One region of the Burkholderia stagnalis genome, then DNA from elsewhere that is predicted to be linked to it. Evidence: riboswitches for the same ligand, from Rfam matches in the RefSeq annotation. Region 1 holds a riboswitch; the other holds the start of a gene.

Region 1 (7,094 bases):
GTTCACCGGGCTGATGAACAACGGCGCGTTCGCCGAATTCGTGAACGTGCCCGCCGAGCTGCTGTACAAGCTGCCCGACGGCTTTCCGACCGAGGCCGGCGCGCTGATCGAGCCGCTCGCGGTCGGGCTGCATGCGGTGAAGAAGGCCGGCAGCATCGTCGGCCAGACGGTGGTCGTGGTCGGCGCGGGCACGATCGGCCTGTGCACGATCATGTGCGCGAAGGCGGCCGGCGCCGGGCGCGTAATCGCGCTGGAAATGTCGGCGGCGCGCAAGCAGAAGGCGCTGGAGGTAGGCGCGAGCGCGGTGATCGACCCGAAGGAAACCGATGCGCTCGCGCAGGTCAAGGCGCTGACGGGCGGCTACGGCGCGGACGTGTCGTTCGAGTGCATCGGCCACACCGCGACCGCGAAGCTCGCGATCGACGTGATCCGCAAGGCCGGCAAGGCCGTGATGGTCGGCATCTTCGAGGAACCGGGCGCGTTCAACTTCTTCGACCTCGTGTCGACCGAGAAGGAAGTGATCGGCTCGCTCGCGTACAACGGCGAATTCGCGGACGTGATCCGCTTCATCGCGGACGGCCGCATCGACGTGCAGCCGCTGATCACCGGACGGATCGCGCTCGGCGACATCGTGTCGCGCGGCTTCGAGGAGCTGGTCAACCACAAGGACCGCAACGTGAAGATCATCGTCCGGCCGACGGCCGGCTGACGTGCGCGCCGGGGCCGGCCGCCCATCGCCGGCCCCGGCGCGCCGCCGCAATCGCGCGGCGCGTTACGCGCGCGAGCCGACCAGCCCGCTGCGCTCGGCGAGCGCGCCGAACAGCAGGCCGATCGTCGTCCACATCACGGCCTGCATGCCGATCGCGGCCACGCGGAATTTCCACAGCAACGCGGCCGGGAACCCGTCGGGCACTTCGTTGAAGTCCGGCAGCGCGAACTGCACGAGCGCGATCAGCACGACGAACACGAGCCCGCCGCCGATCGACGCGTTCCATTCGCCGACGCGCGCGGCCAGCTGGCGGCGCACGCCGAGCGAGAACACCATCGCGGCAATCGAGATCGCGATCATCAGGAAGAACAGCCCCGTGCGCACGCCGATCGTTTCCGGATCGCCGACCGCCGGCGGATTGGCCGGGTATTTGAGGTTCGGCACGACGACCAGCGCGACGAACGCGGCCAGCGCGAGCCATGCGGACAACGCCCGCGCGCCGAGCTTCCCGACCCGCCCGTACGCATACGCGAACGTCAGTGCGAACAGCCCGCCGAACGCGGCCCCGTACGTGACGACGGCGGTCAGCAGGCCGACGCCGGCCTGCGTGTCACGGCTGACGAGTTCGGCTTCCGGCTCGTCGCCGTGCGAATGGGCTTCGCCATGCTTCTCTTCGAACGCGATCGCCTGGCTGACGTGCGGCTCCCCGGCCACCCTGGCGAAACCGAACGTGAGCAGACCCGCGGCAATGCCCGCGAGCATGCCGCGTACCAACAGCTTTCCGACCATGAACGCCCCCTGTCAGTGGCAAGGAAAGCCGAGCAGATGGCGGCCGTCGTGAACGAACTCGTGGACGAACATGCCGGGAATCAGCGACGTCGCGCCCTCTTCGGCGCCGACGAAGTACAGCGCCAGCAACAGGAGCAGGCCGCCGAACACGGCCCACGGCAGGAGTTCCCGGACGGGAATGGGCGCCGGTGCGACAACCGGCTTGAGAACTGCGTCGCTCATGATGAAACCTCCAGGGGGGAAAGCGCGCCCCGACGAACGGTTGAAGAATGACAGTGGCGACGAAGGCAGGTCTGGCTTTCGGAAACGTTGGCGACCGATTACAGTGGCGCGACCGCGCCGGATTCACACCGGCTTCCGCACTTCGCAACGGGGGGATTGTACGCGTGAACGTTCCGGATCAGAAAGCGTCGCGCCGCACGCCGTCGCCGCAGCGTACGCAGGTGCTGCTGATCGCCCATGCCGCGACGCAGGCCATGCGCACGGGCACGTTCCCCGACGACGACGCGCTGGACGCGCACGCACTCGCGCAGGTCGCCGATGCACGCGCGCGGTTGCCGCAGTTGCAATATCCGCCCGGCGCGACTGCGCTATGCGGCCCGGCACGCTGCGCACGGCAAACCGCCGCCGCGCTGGCGCTGCCGGCGGCCATCGAGCCGGCGCTGGCCGACTGCGACTACGGCGCGTGGCGCGGCCGGCGTCTCGCCGACATCGCGCACGACGCGCCCGCGCAGCTCCACGCGTGGCTGACCGATCCGGCCGCGTCGCCGCACGGCGGCGAATCGTTCGACGCGGTGCGGCACCGGGTCGCCGCGTGGCTCGACCGGCTGCCGGCCGGCAACGTCGTTGCGATCGCATCGGCCGCGGTGATCCGCGCGGCGCTTGCGCACGCGGCGTGCGCTGCGCCGGAATCGGCGTGGCGCGCGGACGTCGCGCCGCTGTCGACGGTCGAGCTCGCGCGCGATGCGCACGGATGGTCGGTCGTATCCGGGTTCCCGCCCCGTGCAAGCGGCGATTGAATGCCGATATACTCGATCGCATCTGATTCGAGTTTCCGAACCCGTCTCATGGAACCTCCCGTGAAACCGCGCGCCGGCCTGCTCCTCGAACTCGTCGTCAACCTGCTGCTGCCGTGGGTCGCGTACCGGATCGCCCATCCGTACGTCGGCGAAGTCGGCGCGCTGTACGCGTCGGCGATTCCGCCGGTCGTCTGGTCCATCGTCGAATTCATCCGCACGCGCCGCGTCGACGCGGTGAGCGCCGTCGTGCTGTTCGGCATCGCGCTGTCGATCGTCGCGATGGCGCTCGGCGGCAGCCCGCGCGCGCTGCTGATGCGCGAATCGCTCGCGTCCGGCGCGATCGGCATCGTGTTCCTGCTGTCGCTCGTGCGCGAACGTCCGCTGATCTTCTATCTCACGCGCGCCACCGTGGCCCGCGGCATGGCGGGCGGCGCCGCGCGCTTCGAATCCGCGTGGGACGAGCAGCCCGTGCTGCGGCAGACGCTGCGCCTGATGACGTTCGTCTGGGGCGCCGGGATGAGCCTGGAAATGCTGTTCCGCTGCTGGATGGTGGTGAACTGGCCCGTCGAGCGCGTGCTGGTCGTTTCGCCGATCACCGGCTATGCGGTGTTCGGCGGCCTGCTGGTCTGGACGTTCTGGTACCGGCGGCGCATCCGCGAGCGCAGCAGCGTCGACATCCCGAACCGCGACGGTTTCACCGAAACCGCCGGCCGCTGACGGCCGCGCGGCGCGCATGCGCCGGCCCGCCCCATTCTGCGGCCGAACCTGACGGTCCTGTATGATGCGCGGCGTCTTGTCTGATCAATACGCCGCTCATGTCCGTTACGACCCTCCCGTTCATCGCGACCTGGATCGCCCTGTTCGCCGCCGCGGCGCTCGCCTGGTGCCGCCCGCTGCGCATGGCCAGCCTGGTGCTCGCGGCCGTCGGCTATGCCGGCGCGCTCGCGCTCGGCCAGCTCGCGCCGCTCGCGCTGGTGCCGTTTGCGGTGCTCGCGCTGGCCGCGTGGGGCGTGTCCGCGGCGCGCCCGCCCGCGGTGCGCGTCGCCGCGCATGTCGTATTCATCGCCGTCGCGGTCGCGCTGAGCCTGCACCTGCTCCCCGGCTTCCATAACCCGCGCGTGATCGAGCCGACCCGCTTCACGCCCGACGCCGCGCCGTTCACGATGTACCTGAATCTCGACAAGCCGCTCGTCGGCCTGTGGCTGCTGTGGGTGCTGCCGTGGGTTCATCCGCGCATCGCGCTGTCGCGCGCGTGGCGCACGGGCGTCGTCGCCGCGCTCGCGACGTCCGCGGCGTGCCTCGCCGGCGCCACCGCATTCGGCATGGTCGGCTGGGCGCCGAAGTGGCCGGCGGCCGGCTGGCTGTGGCTCGCGAACAACCTGCTGCTCGTGACGCTCGCCGAGGAGGCGCTGTTTCGCGGCTACGTGCAGGGCGGGCTGACGCGGGTGCTGGCGGGGTTCGCGTGGGGGCCGTGGGCGGCGCTCGCGGTGGCCGCGGTGCTGTTCGGCGCCGCGCACGCGGCGGGCGGCTGGCCGTGGATCGTGCTCGGCACGGTGGCCGGCGTCGGCTACGGCCTCGCGTTCCGCCGCGGCGGCCTGTTCGCGGCCGCGCTCGCGCACGCCGGGCTGAACGCAATCCACTTCGGCCTGTTCACCTACCCGATGCTGGCTGCCGCGCGCTGATGCGCGGCCGATGGCGGGCTTACTTGATCTGGTCGGCGATCGGCTGCAGGAATTCGGAGAAGCCGGTCAGCATGATCTGCACGCCGATGCACAGCAGCAGGAACGCGGACACGCGCATCGCAACCTTGGTGCCTTCGGTGCCGAGATAGCGCGCGAGGAACGCGGAGCGGCTGTAGGTCTGCCAGATCACCACCGCGACGAGCGCGGACACGGCCAGCGACACGATGCTCGACAGCATGAATTCCGACAGCTTGTGCGTGCGGTTCGCGTTCAGCGCGATCGCGGTCGCGATCGAGCCGGGGCCGGTCGTCAGCGGCATGGTCAGCGGGAAGAATGCGCGCGTCATGATCGCGTTCGCGTCGATCGGCTTGACGGGCGTGTCGCCGCCGCCCGGCACGTCCGGCTCGTTCAGCATCCGCCAGCCCGACACGGCCACCGCGAAGCCGCCGCCGATGCGCAGCGCTTCCATCGAGATCCCGAAGAAATGCAGCACCGGCGTGCCGGCGAAGAACGCGACCATCAACACGATGAACGAGTTGAACGCGACCTTCTTCGCGAGCATGTCGCGCTCGTGCTCGGTCAGCGATTCGGTGCGTTCGAGGAACAGGAACGCGATGCCGATCGGATTGATGATGCCCATCAGGCCGGTGAAGCCGAACAGGATCTCGGAGATAAGGCGGTTGACGATCATCGGGCAGGGAACGGTCAAGGCATAACCGGCGGGCGTGCCGGGGGTCACGCATTGTAGAGCAAGCCTTTCCGTTTGCGGGACGGGCGGGACGGACGACACGCCCGCCCGCGCCGCCCGGCGCAGCTTACGCGTCGCCGGCCTCCCAGGCCGGCGGCCGCTTCGCGAAGAACGCCGCGAAGCCCTCCTTCGCCTCGGCCGTCGCGCGCACGCGCGAGATCGTCTGCGCGGTGAACGTCGCGCGCGCATCGGACGGCGGATACTCGCCGATCGCGTCGAAGAAGCGCTTGATCTCCATCAGCGCGTTCGAGCCGTTGCGGCCCAGCTCCGCGAGCGTCTTGCCGAGCGCGTCGTCGAGCGCGTCGAGCGGCACCGCCTGATGAATCAGCCCGATCTCGACCGCCTCGCGCGCGGTGAGCTGGGTCGCGGTCAGCGCGAGCCGGCGCGCCTGGCGCTGGCCCACCGCCTCGACCAGATACGGGCCGATCACGGCCGGCAGGATGCCGAAGCGCGCCTCGCTGACGGCGAAGCGCGCATGCTCGCTCGCGATCACGATGTCGCACGCGGCGCACAGGCCCACGCCGCCGCCGAACGCGTGGCCCTGCACGCGCGCGACCGTCGGTTTCGGGCACTGCCGGATCGCGCGCATCATCGCCGCGAAGCGTTCCGCGTCGCGCAGGTTCGCGGCCGCGTCGTTCGCGCTCGCGCGCTGCATCCATTGCAGATCGGCGCCCGCGCAGAACGCGCGGCCGTCCGAGAGCAGCACGATTGCGCGCACGTCGTCGCGCGCGCCGAGCACGGTGAACGTGTCGGTGAGTTCGGCGATCATCGTTTCGTCGAACGCGTTGAGCACGTCGCCGCGCGCCAGCGCGACGGTCGCGATGCCGCGCGCATCGACGGCCACGGTCAGGGTCTTCAGTTCATCGATCTTCAAGCGGGGTTCCTCGTTTTTGCGGGTATCGGGCGTCATGCGGCATGGCGCCGGTCGATCACGCGCCGGGCCTTGCCGGTCGCGGTCGCCGGAATGCCGCCGGCCGGCAGCACCGTCACGCCGGCGGACACGCCGACCATTGTCTTGATCCGGTGCTGCAGCTCGCGCGCGATCGCGCGGCGATCGCCGTCCGCCACGTTCGCGGCCTCCGAGCGCAGCTCGACCGCGAGGTCGAGCCGGTCCATGTGGCCGTCGCGCGAGATCGTCAGCTGGTACTGGCCGGACAGCGCCGGCAGCGCGACGACGAGCTCCTCGATCTGGCTCGGGAACACGTTCACGCCGCGGATGATCAGCATGTCGTCGGAGCGGCCGGTGATCTTCGCGAGGCGGCGCATCGCGCGCGCCGTGGGCGGCAGCAGCGCGGTGAGGTCGCGCGTGCGGTAGCGGATCACCGGCATCGCCTCCTTCGTCAGCGACGTGAACACCAGTTCGCCTTCGCTGCCGTCCGGCAGCACCTCGCCCGTCACGGGGTCGATGATCTCCGGGTAGAAATGGTCTTCCCACACCACCGGGCCGTCCTTGGTCTCGATGCACTCGCACGCGACGCCCGGGCCCATCACCTCGGACAGCCCGTAGATGTCGAGCGCGTCGATGCCGGCGCGCGTCTGCACTTCCTCGCGCAGCGCCTGCGTCCACGGCTCCGCGCCGAAAATGCCGATCTTCAGCGACGATTCGGCCGGGTCCATCCCCTGCCGCACCATCTCGTCGATCAGGTTCAGCATGTACGACGGCGTGACGAGGATGATCTTCGGCTCGAAATCGCGGATCAGCTGCACCTGCTTCTCGGTCTGCCCGCCCGACATCGGCACGACCATGCAGCCGAGCCGCTCCGCGCCGTAGTGGATGCCGAGCCCGCCCGTGAACAGCCCGTAGCCGAACGCGTTGTGCAGCGTGTCGCCCGGGCGCCCGCCCGCCGCGCGGATCGAGCGCGCGATCAGGTTCGCCCAGGTGTCGATGTCGCGCGCCGTGTAGCCGACCACGGTCGGCTTGCCGGTCGTGCCGCTCGACGCGTGCACGCGCACCACCTGCTCGCGCGGCACCGCGAACAGCCCGAACGGGTAGTTGTCGCGGAAGTCGGTCTTCGTCGCGAACGGGAATTTCGCGAGATCGGCGAGCGTCTTCAGGTCGTCCGGATGCACGCCCGCCGCGTCGAACGTGCGGCGGTAGTGCGGGACGTTGTCGTACGCGTGGCGCAGCGACCACTTGAGCCGCTCGA
Region 2 (7,094 bases), on a different replicon from region 1:
AGCGAGGATTTCGCGTTCCTGCTCGAGCAGCGCCCCGGCTGCTACCTGATCATCGGCAACGGCGACGGGGAGGGCGGCTGCATGGTGCACAACCCCGGCTACGACTTCAACGATGCGGCGCTGCCGACGGGGGCGTCGTACTGGGTCAGGCTGGCGGAGGCGTTTCTGGTCTGAAGGGGGCTTGATGCGGGGCGGCCGGCTGCTGCGGGTCGATGATGAAACGGTCGAGTACCGAACTTTGGTATTTGATCGACGCGTTGAACCGGAGGCTGCCTATGTCACGCAACACCGCCGTTTCGCTCGGCGATCACGCGGTCTGTCCTTGAATGTGTCGCTCGACAGTGTGTGTGCGGCGTCACCATCGCTCGATCAAGGTCCGGATGCCGTGCGCATTCTCGGGTCATCGGCGGTACGCCCGCCGTATCGCGCTCAAGCAGGATTTGACGCTCCTTGACATCCCGGCGGCAGCTCGCATGCTACGCTGCGCCGCGTCACCGGTTCCTTCCGAGGCCCGCATGGCCGCCTCGCTTGACGAGGCCCGCGCGCGGCATCGAATCGGCTCAATCGATACGGCACAGACGAAATGCGAAAACTTCTCCTGACCGCGCTGACCGCGTGCGCGGCCGGTTTCCTCGTGGCGGGGTGCGACGACCAGAAGGTCGCCGACGCGGTCAATGCAATCAAACCGGACAACCTGGCATTCGGCAAACTGCAGCCGGGCGTGTCGACGGTCGAGGACGTGCTTCGCGACGCGGGCAAGCCGGAGATGGTCAGGCAGAACGAAGACGGCTCGCAGCGCTTCGAGTACCCGCGCGGCCCGTTCGGCACGAGCACCTACATGCTCGATTTCGGGCCCGACGGCAGGCTCGTTTCGATCACGCAGGCATTGACCGCGGACAACATCGCGAAGGTCGTGCCCGGCATGTCGAAGGACGATGTGCGGCAACTGCTCGGCAAGCCGACGTCGGTCGCGCAATACGCGTTGAGCCACGAAGAGGTATGGAGCTGGCACTGGGCCGAGGGCGGCGTATCGGGCGATGCGATGTTCAATGCGCATTTCTCGCCCGGCGGGATCGTCATCAGGACGTCGCGATCGGAGGCGCCCGGACGGGAAAGGCCGTGATGGCGTCGTGATGCGGCTTGCCGGGCGACGTTGCTCGAAGCGGGCCGCGCGACCCGGCGCAACGCCTGCGCGGGCCTGCCTCGCATGCCGTCCGCTCGATGGCGGACGCGTCCTTCCTTCAAATTCAAGGCACCGCGCCTGCGAACAGCGCCGCCGCCGCCAACGGATTCGACGGCCAGTACATGTGCATGTACGTCGCGACGATCGCCCCCGTGCGGTACACGGCCTCGCCGCTGCCTGCGCCGCCGTCCGGGCGCACGGCGGCCGCCACCGGCGCAAGCGGCGTATCGAGCCGCGAATAATGGAACGTATGGCCGCGCATCGGCCCCGCGTGCGTGTCGAGCTGCTGCATGCCCAGCGCGGCGAAGCGGCGCTGCATCGTCGCGACGCCCGGCAGCAGGCCGAGCATCGGCGTGGTCGCGCCGTCGACGTCCGTCAGCGCATCGCACAGATACACCATCCCCCCGCATTCCGCGACGATCGGCCTGCCGGCCGCCGCATGCGCGCGGATCGTCCGCGCGGTGGTCGTGCTCGCCGCGAGCGTCGACGCGTGCAGCTCCGGATAACCGCCCGGCAGGAACAGCGCGTCGCACCCGTCGGGCACCGGTTCGTCGGCGAGCGGCGAAAAGAACCGCAACTGCGCGCCGAGCGCGTCGAGCAGCGCGAGATTGGCCGGATAGATGAACGAGAACGCGGCGTCGCGCGCGATTGCGATGCGCTTGCCGGCCAGCGCGCGGGGGGGCGGCGCGGCGGGCTCCGGTTCCGCGAACGCGACCGCAGGCGGCAATTCCGCGAGCGCCGTATTCGCCAGCGCATCGGCCGCGCGCTCGAGCCGCGCGTCGAGATCGTCGATGTCGTTCGGCTGATGCAGGCCGAGATGCCGCTCCGGCAGCGCGATGCCCGCGTCAGCCGGCACGTGGCCGAGCCAGCGCAGGTCGCCGGGCAGCGCCTGCTGCAGCAGTTGCGCGTGCCGCGCGGAGCCGACCCGGTTGGCGAGCACGCCGTGAAACGGCAGGCCGGGCCGGAACCGCGCGAGCCCGAACGCGATCGCCGCGAAGGTCTGCGCCATCGATTTCGCGGAGATCACCGCGACGACCGGCACGCCGAACGCGATGGCCAGATCGGCGCTGCTCGGCGTGCCGTCGAACAGCCCCATCACGCCTTCGATCAGGATCAGGTCGGCGTCGCGCGCCGCATCGGCGAGCAGCGCGCGGCAGCCGGCCTCACCGACCATGCCGAGATCGAGCGCATGCACGGGCGCGCCGCTCGCGCGCTCGAGCAGCATCGGATCGAGAAAATCCGGGCCGGTCTTGAACACGCGCACGCGCCGGCCGAGCCGGCGGTGCAGCCGCGCGAGGCCGGCCGTCACCGACGTCTTGCCCTGGCCGGACGCGGGCGCGCTGACGAACAGCGCCGGGCAGGCGGGCATCGTTCAGAACTCCACGCCGCGCTGCGCCTTCACGCCTTGCTCCTTGTACGGATGCTTGACGAGGCGCATCTCGGTGACCAGGTCGGCCGCCTCGATCAGCGCATCGGGCGCATGGCGGCCCGTCACCACGACGTGCAGCGACGCGGGGCGCGCGGCGAGCGTCGCGAGCACTTCGTCGAGCGGCAGGTATTCGTACTTCAGCACGGTGTTCAGCTCGTCGAGGATCACCATCTGGTAATCGCCGCTCTCGATCATCCGGCGCGCCTCGTCCCAGCCCTTGCGGGCGGTCGCGATGTCGGCGTCGCGGTTCTGCGTGTTCCACGTATAGCCGTCGCCCATCGTCACGAAATCGCAGTGCGCGACCGCGCCGAGGAAATCGCGCTCGGACGTGTGCAGCGCGCCCTTGATGAACTGCACGACGCCGAGCCGCATGCCGTGGCCGAGCACGCGCACGGCCATGCCGAACGCGGCGGTGCTCTTGCCCTTGCCGTTGCCCGTGTGGACCATCAGCAGGCCCTTCTCGTTGACGGCGGCGGCCTGCTTCTTCTCGTGGCCGGCGCGGCGCCGTTCGGTCATCCGCAGATGCGCGTCGGGATCGGTTTTCATCGGGATTCGTCCTGTCGATAAAAGGAGGTCAAAGCGGGCCGGCGAACGCGACCGTCACGCCGCCCCGTGCGAATTTCGGGCCGAGCAGCCGGCCGCGCGGCGCGGCGAGCCGCGCACAGGGCTCGGCGACACCGGCCACGCCGAAGCGGGCGAGGGCGGCGGCCGACGGTGCGCTGGCGGCCAGTTCGGGATGCGCGGCGAGCTGTGCGGCGTCGAACGCGACGAGCGGCCAGCCGCGCCGCGCGCACAGCGTGCGCAGCGCGCGTGCGCGGGATTTGTCGACGAGCGTCGCGACGACGGCCGGCCGCGCGTGCGGGTGATGCGCGAGCGCCGCGCGAATCGCGGCGTCGAGCTGCGCGGCGCTCACGCCCGCGCGAAAGCCGAGGCCGAGGGCGACCTGCATCACGTGCGCGCCGGCGGCGGAGCGGCGCCGGCCAGCGCGGCCTGCACCGCGGGATCGGCGGCCAGCGCGGCGACGCGGCCGATCACGACGATCGCCGGCGAGCCGATGCCGGCCGCGCCGACGGTGTCGACCAGCGTCGCGAGCGTCGCCAGCGCGTGACGCTGCCCGGGCCGCGTCGCCGATTCGATCGCCGCGCACGGCGTGTCGTCCGGCAGGCCGCCCGCGCGCAGCGCGGCGGCGATCGCGCCGAGCCGGCGGATGCCCATGTAGATCACGAGTGTCATGCGGGTCGCGGCGAGCGCGTGCCAGTCCGGTTCGTCGTCGCCCGCGCCGTGGCCGGTGACGAAGATCACGCCCTGCGCATCGCCGCGATGCGTGACCGGGATGCCGAGCGCGGCCGGCGCGGCGATGCCGGCGGTGATGCCGCTCACGACCTCGACCGGAAAGCCCGCCGCGCCGAGCGCGATCAGCTCCTCGCCGCCGCGGCCGAACACGAACGGGTCGCCGCCTTTCAGGCGCGCGACGCTGCGGCCTGCGCGCAGGTGCGCGAGCATCGCGGCGATGATCGCTTCCTGCGGCGTCGACGCGTGGCCGCCGCGCTTGCCGACGTGTTCGACGATTGCGTCGGCGCGCGCATGCTGCAGCACGTCCGGGTTCACGAGATCGTCGACGAGCAACACGTCGGCCGCGCCGATCGCGCGCACCGCCTTGAGCGTCAGCAGGTCCGCGTCGCCGGGGCCGGCGCCGACCAGCCAGGCGCGGCTCATCGCGCGCGGCACGGCGCGAGCCGTGACGAAGCGGTGGCGTGCGGCGAACGGAGGGCGCGAAGCCGGCCTGCGAGGATGCGATGCATAGCGGAATGAACGGGGCCCGCTCGACGCGGGCATAAGCGCATGATAGGCGCACGGTCAGCGCACGCAGTCCGTCCCCCGCGGACCGGGCGTTCGCGAGCGTCGTGCTCGCCCCTTGCGTCGGCCGGTATCCGGGCTGGCCGCTTGCCAGGCCGCGGCCTTCCCACCCGGCGCTGGCGGGCAGTGGCATCGTGGGCGGCATGGGCGTGCGCGCTCGGGGCGCGTCACGCGGGCGGCGTACCGTTGCGGGGACAGCACAGGCCGGGCGGTCGCGCCGCCTCCTGTTTCCCGTTTAACTGCGCCCGCCGGAGGGTGGGCGCGAGCACCGAACGCGGCGCATACGATAGCACAGCGTGCCATTGGCCCGGAGGGCCGGCCGATTGAGCCCGCATTCGATCGAGATCGATCCGGCAGCCGATGCATTGCGCGGCCGCAAATTGGTTTGCGATCATCCGCCTGACGTCACGAGCAAGGCCTGGATTGCCGACTGCCGGACGCATGCGGCGGAGGGGACGCATACCAACATCGGCTTGCCCCGCACGGACGGGGCTGCGCAAGGCGATCGCGGAGGGGGCGGCGCGCGCGGCGTGAGCGTTCCGGCCGGCCCGCCGTCTCGCCTTGACGCTCCCGCCCGCGACGCCTACACTCGCACGCGTTTCGGTGCTCGCGCGCGCCTTCCCGGCGCGCGCAGTTAAACGGGAAACAGGACGCTCGGCTGCCCCGCAGCCATGCCAACCTGTGCTGCCCCCGCAACGGTAAGCGAACGCCTTGCGCCACGCGCAAGGCAGCGCCGCTTCGCCGCATGCCTGCTGCGCATGCGGACGACCGCCACTGGATGCGTCGCGCGTCCGGGAAGGCGAAGCGGCGTGTTCGTCAGCCCGGATACCGGCCGAGACGAGGGGTTCAGCGCCGCGGGGATGCGGCGCATCGTCCACGGCCGCCGCCGCAGCGCGTCCGGTATCCGAGCGTGTTCCGCATTCCGGCCCGCCGCGCGCTTCGCGCCGGCCCGGCATCCGGCAGCGCGCGCGGGCCCGAGCGTATGGCGCCGGCCGTGTTGGCATTCACCATGTCGACCGTTCGCCAGGGAGCACCATGCTCGACTCGTTCTTCCGCCTGTTCAACGACAGCCCGTCCGGCCTGCGCGGCAAAATCGTCGCGATCTATGCGCTGCTCATTGCGTTCAACGCCGGCGCGTGGATCTGGGCTTTCGTCGCGTTCCACGACCAGCCCGTGCTGCTCGGCACCGCGCTGCTCGCGTACGTGTTCGGCCTGCGCCACGCGGTCGACGCCGACCACATCGCCGCCATCGACAACGTCACCCGCAAGCTGATGCAGGAAGGCCGCAGCCCGCTCGGCGCGGGCCTGTTCTTCTCGCTCGGCCATTCGACGGTGGTGATCGTGATGTCCGTCGCGGTCGCGCTCACCGCCGCGTCGCTGTCGCGCTTCGAAAGCATGAAGGCGTGGGGCGGCGTGATCAGCACCAGCGTGTCGGCGTTCTTCCTGCTGGTGCTCGCGGCCGCGAACCTGCTGATCCTGATTTCCGTGTACCGGACGTTCCGCGCCGCGCGGCGCGGCGAAGCGATCGTCGAGGCGGACCTCGACATGCTGCTGAACCAGCGCGGCGTGCTCGCGCGGCTGTTCCGGCCGCTGTTCCGCCTCGTGTCGCGCAGCTGGCACCTGTATCCGGTCGGCTTCCTGTTCGGCTTCGGCTTCGACACCGCGACCGAGATCGCGCTGTTCGGCATCTCGGCCACGCAGGTGCAGGGCGGCCTGTCGTTCTGGTCGGTGATGGTCCTGCCCGCGCTGTTTACGGCCGGCATGACGCTCGTCGATACGACCGACGGCATCCTGATGATGGGCGCGTACCGCTGGGCGTACGTGCGGCCGATCCGCAAGATCTACTACAACATGACGATCACGTTCGTATCGGTGCTGGTCGCCGCGCTGATCGGCGGCATCGAGGTACTCGCGCTGCTCGCCGACAAGCTGTCGCTGCAGGGCCCCGTGTGGGACTTCGCCGCGATGGTCGCGTCGCACTTCGGCATGCTCGGCTACGTGGTGATCGGCCTGTTCCTCGCGTGCTGGCTCGTGTCGGCCGCGATCTACCGCATGAAGCGCTACGACGAGATCGACGTGACGATCTCCGCCTGACTCCCTTTTACGACACAGGACATTCCATGACCATGCGCAAGCTGCCCGTCACCATCGTCACGGGCTTTCTCGGCAGCGGCAAGACGACGCTGATGCGCCACATCCTGCAACACGCGCAGGGCCGCCGCATCGCGGTGATCGTCAACGAGTTCGGCGAGCTCGGCATCGACGGCGAAATCCTCAAGGGCTGCGGGATCGGCTGCGACGACGGCGAGGGCGAAGCGTCCGGCCAGCTCTACGAACTCGCGAACGGCTGCCTGTGCTGCACCGTGCAGGAGGAGTTCTACCCGGTGATGGAAGCGCTCGTCGAGCGCCGCGCCGACATCGACCACGTGCTGATCGAGACGTCCGGCCTCGCGCTGCCGAAGCCGCTCGTGCAGGCGTTCAACTGGCCGACGATCCGCAACAGCTTCACGGTCGATGCGGTCGTGACCGTCGTCGACGGGCCGGCCACCGCGAGCGGGCAGTTCGCCGAGAACCCGCAGGCGGTCGACGCGCAGCGCCGCGCCGACCCGAACCTCGACCACGAAT

Evidence for each region. A riboswitch is a leader RNA that binds a small molecule or an ion and turns the genes downstream of it on or off. The one in region 1 is predicted to bind cobalamin.
Region 2: another riboswitch for cobalamin. It lies ahead of cobA (uroporphyrinogen-III C-methyltransferase); the one in region 1 lies ahead of ABFO07_RS21245 (CbtB domain-containing protein).

The regions. Positions count from the first base shown of each region.
Region 1 is NZ_CP156686.1:981,886-988,979, reverse strand. It holds gene ABFO07_RS21255 (2,3-butanediol dehydrogenase) at 1-709, shown strand, start outside; gene ABFO07_RS21250 (CbtA family protein) at 773-1,498, opposite strand; gene ABFO07_RS21245 (CbtB domain-containing protein) at 1,511-1,720, opposite strand; cobalamin riboswitch at 1,768-1,909, opposite strand; gene ABFO07_RS21240 (histidine phosphatase family protein) at 1,885-2,517, shown strand; gene ABFO07_RS21235 (VC0807 family protein) at 2,578-3,234, shown strand; gene ABFO07_RS21230 (CPBP family intramembrane glutamic endopeptidase) at 3,333-4,199, shown strand; gene ABFO07_RS21225 (MarC family protein) at 4,219-4,890, opposite strand; gene ABFO07_RS21220 (enoyl-CoA hydratase-related protein) at 5,015-5,815, opposite strand; gene paaK (phenylacetate--CoA ligase PaaK) at 5,854-7,094, opposite strand, start outside.
Region 2 is NZ_CP156685.1:2,294,102-2,301,195, reverse strand. It holds gene ABFO07_RS10700 (M20 aminoacylase family protein) at 1-174, shown strand, start outside; gene bamE (outer membrane protein assembly factor BamE domain-containing protein) at 584-1,123, shown strand; gene ABFO07_RS10690 (cobyrinate a,c-diamide synthase) at 1,248-2,552, opposite strand; gene cobO (cob(I)yrinic acid a,c-diamide adenosyltransferase) at 2,556-3,158, opposite strand; gene ABFO07_RS10680 (cobalamin biosynthesis protein) at 3,187-3,561, opposite strand; gene cobA (uroporphyrinogen-III C-methyltransferase) at 3,561-4,328, opposite strand; cobalamin riboswitch at 4,518-4,758, opposite strand; cobalamin riboswitch at 5,054-5,320, shown strand; gene ABFO07_RS10670 (HoxN/HupN/NixA family nickel/cobalt transporter) at 5,505-6,563, shown strand; gene cobW (cobalamin biosynthesis protein CobW) at 6,590-7,094, shown strand, end outside.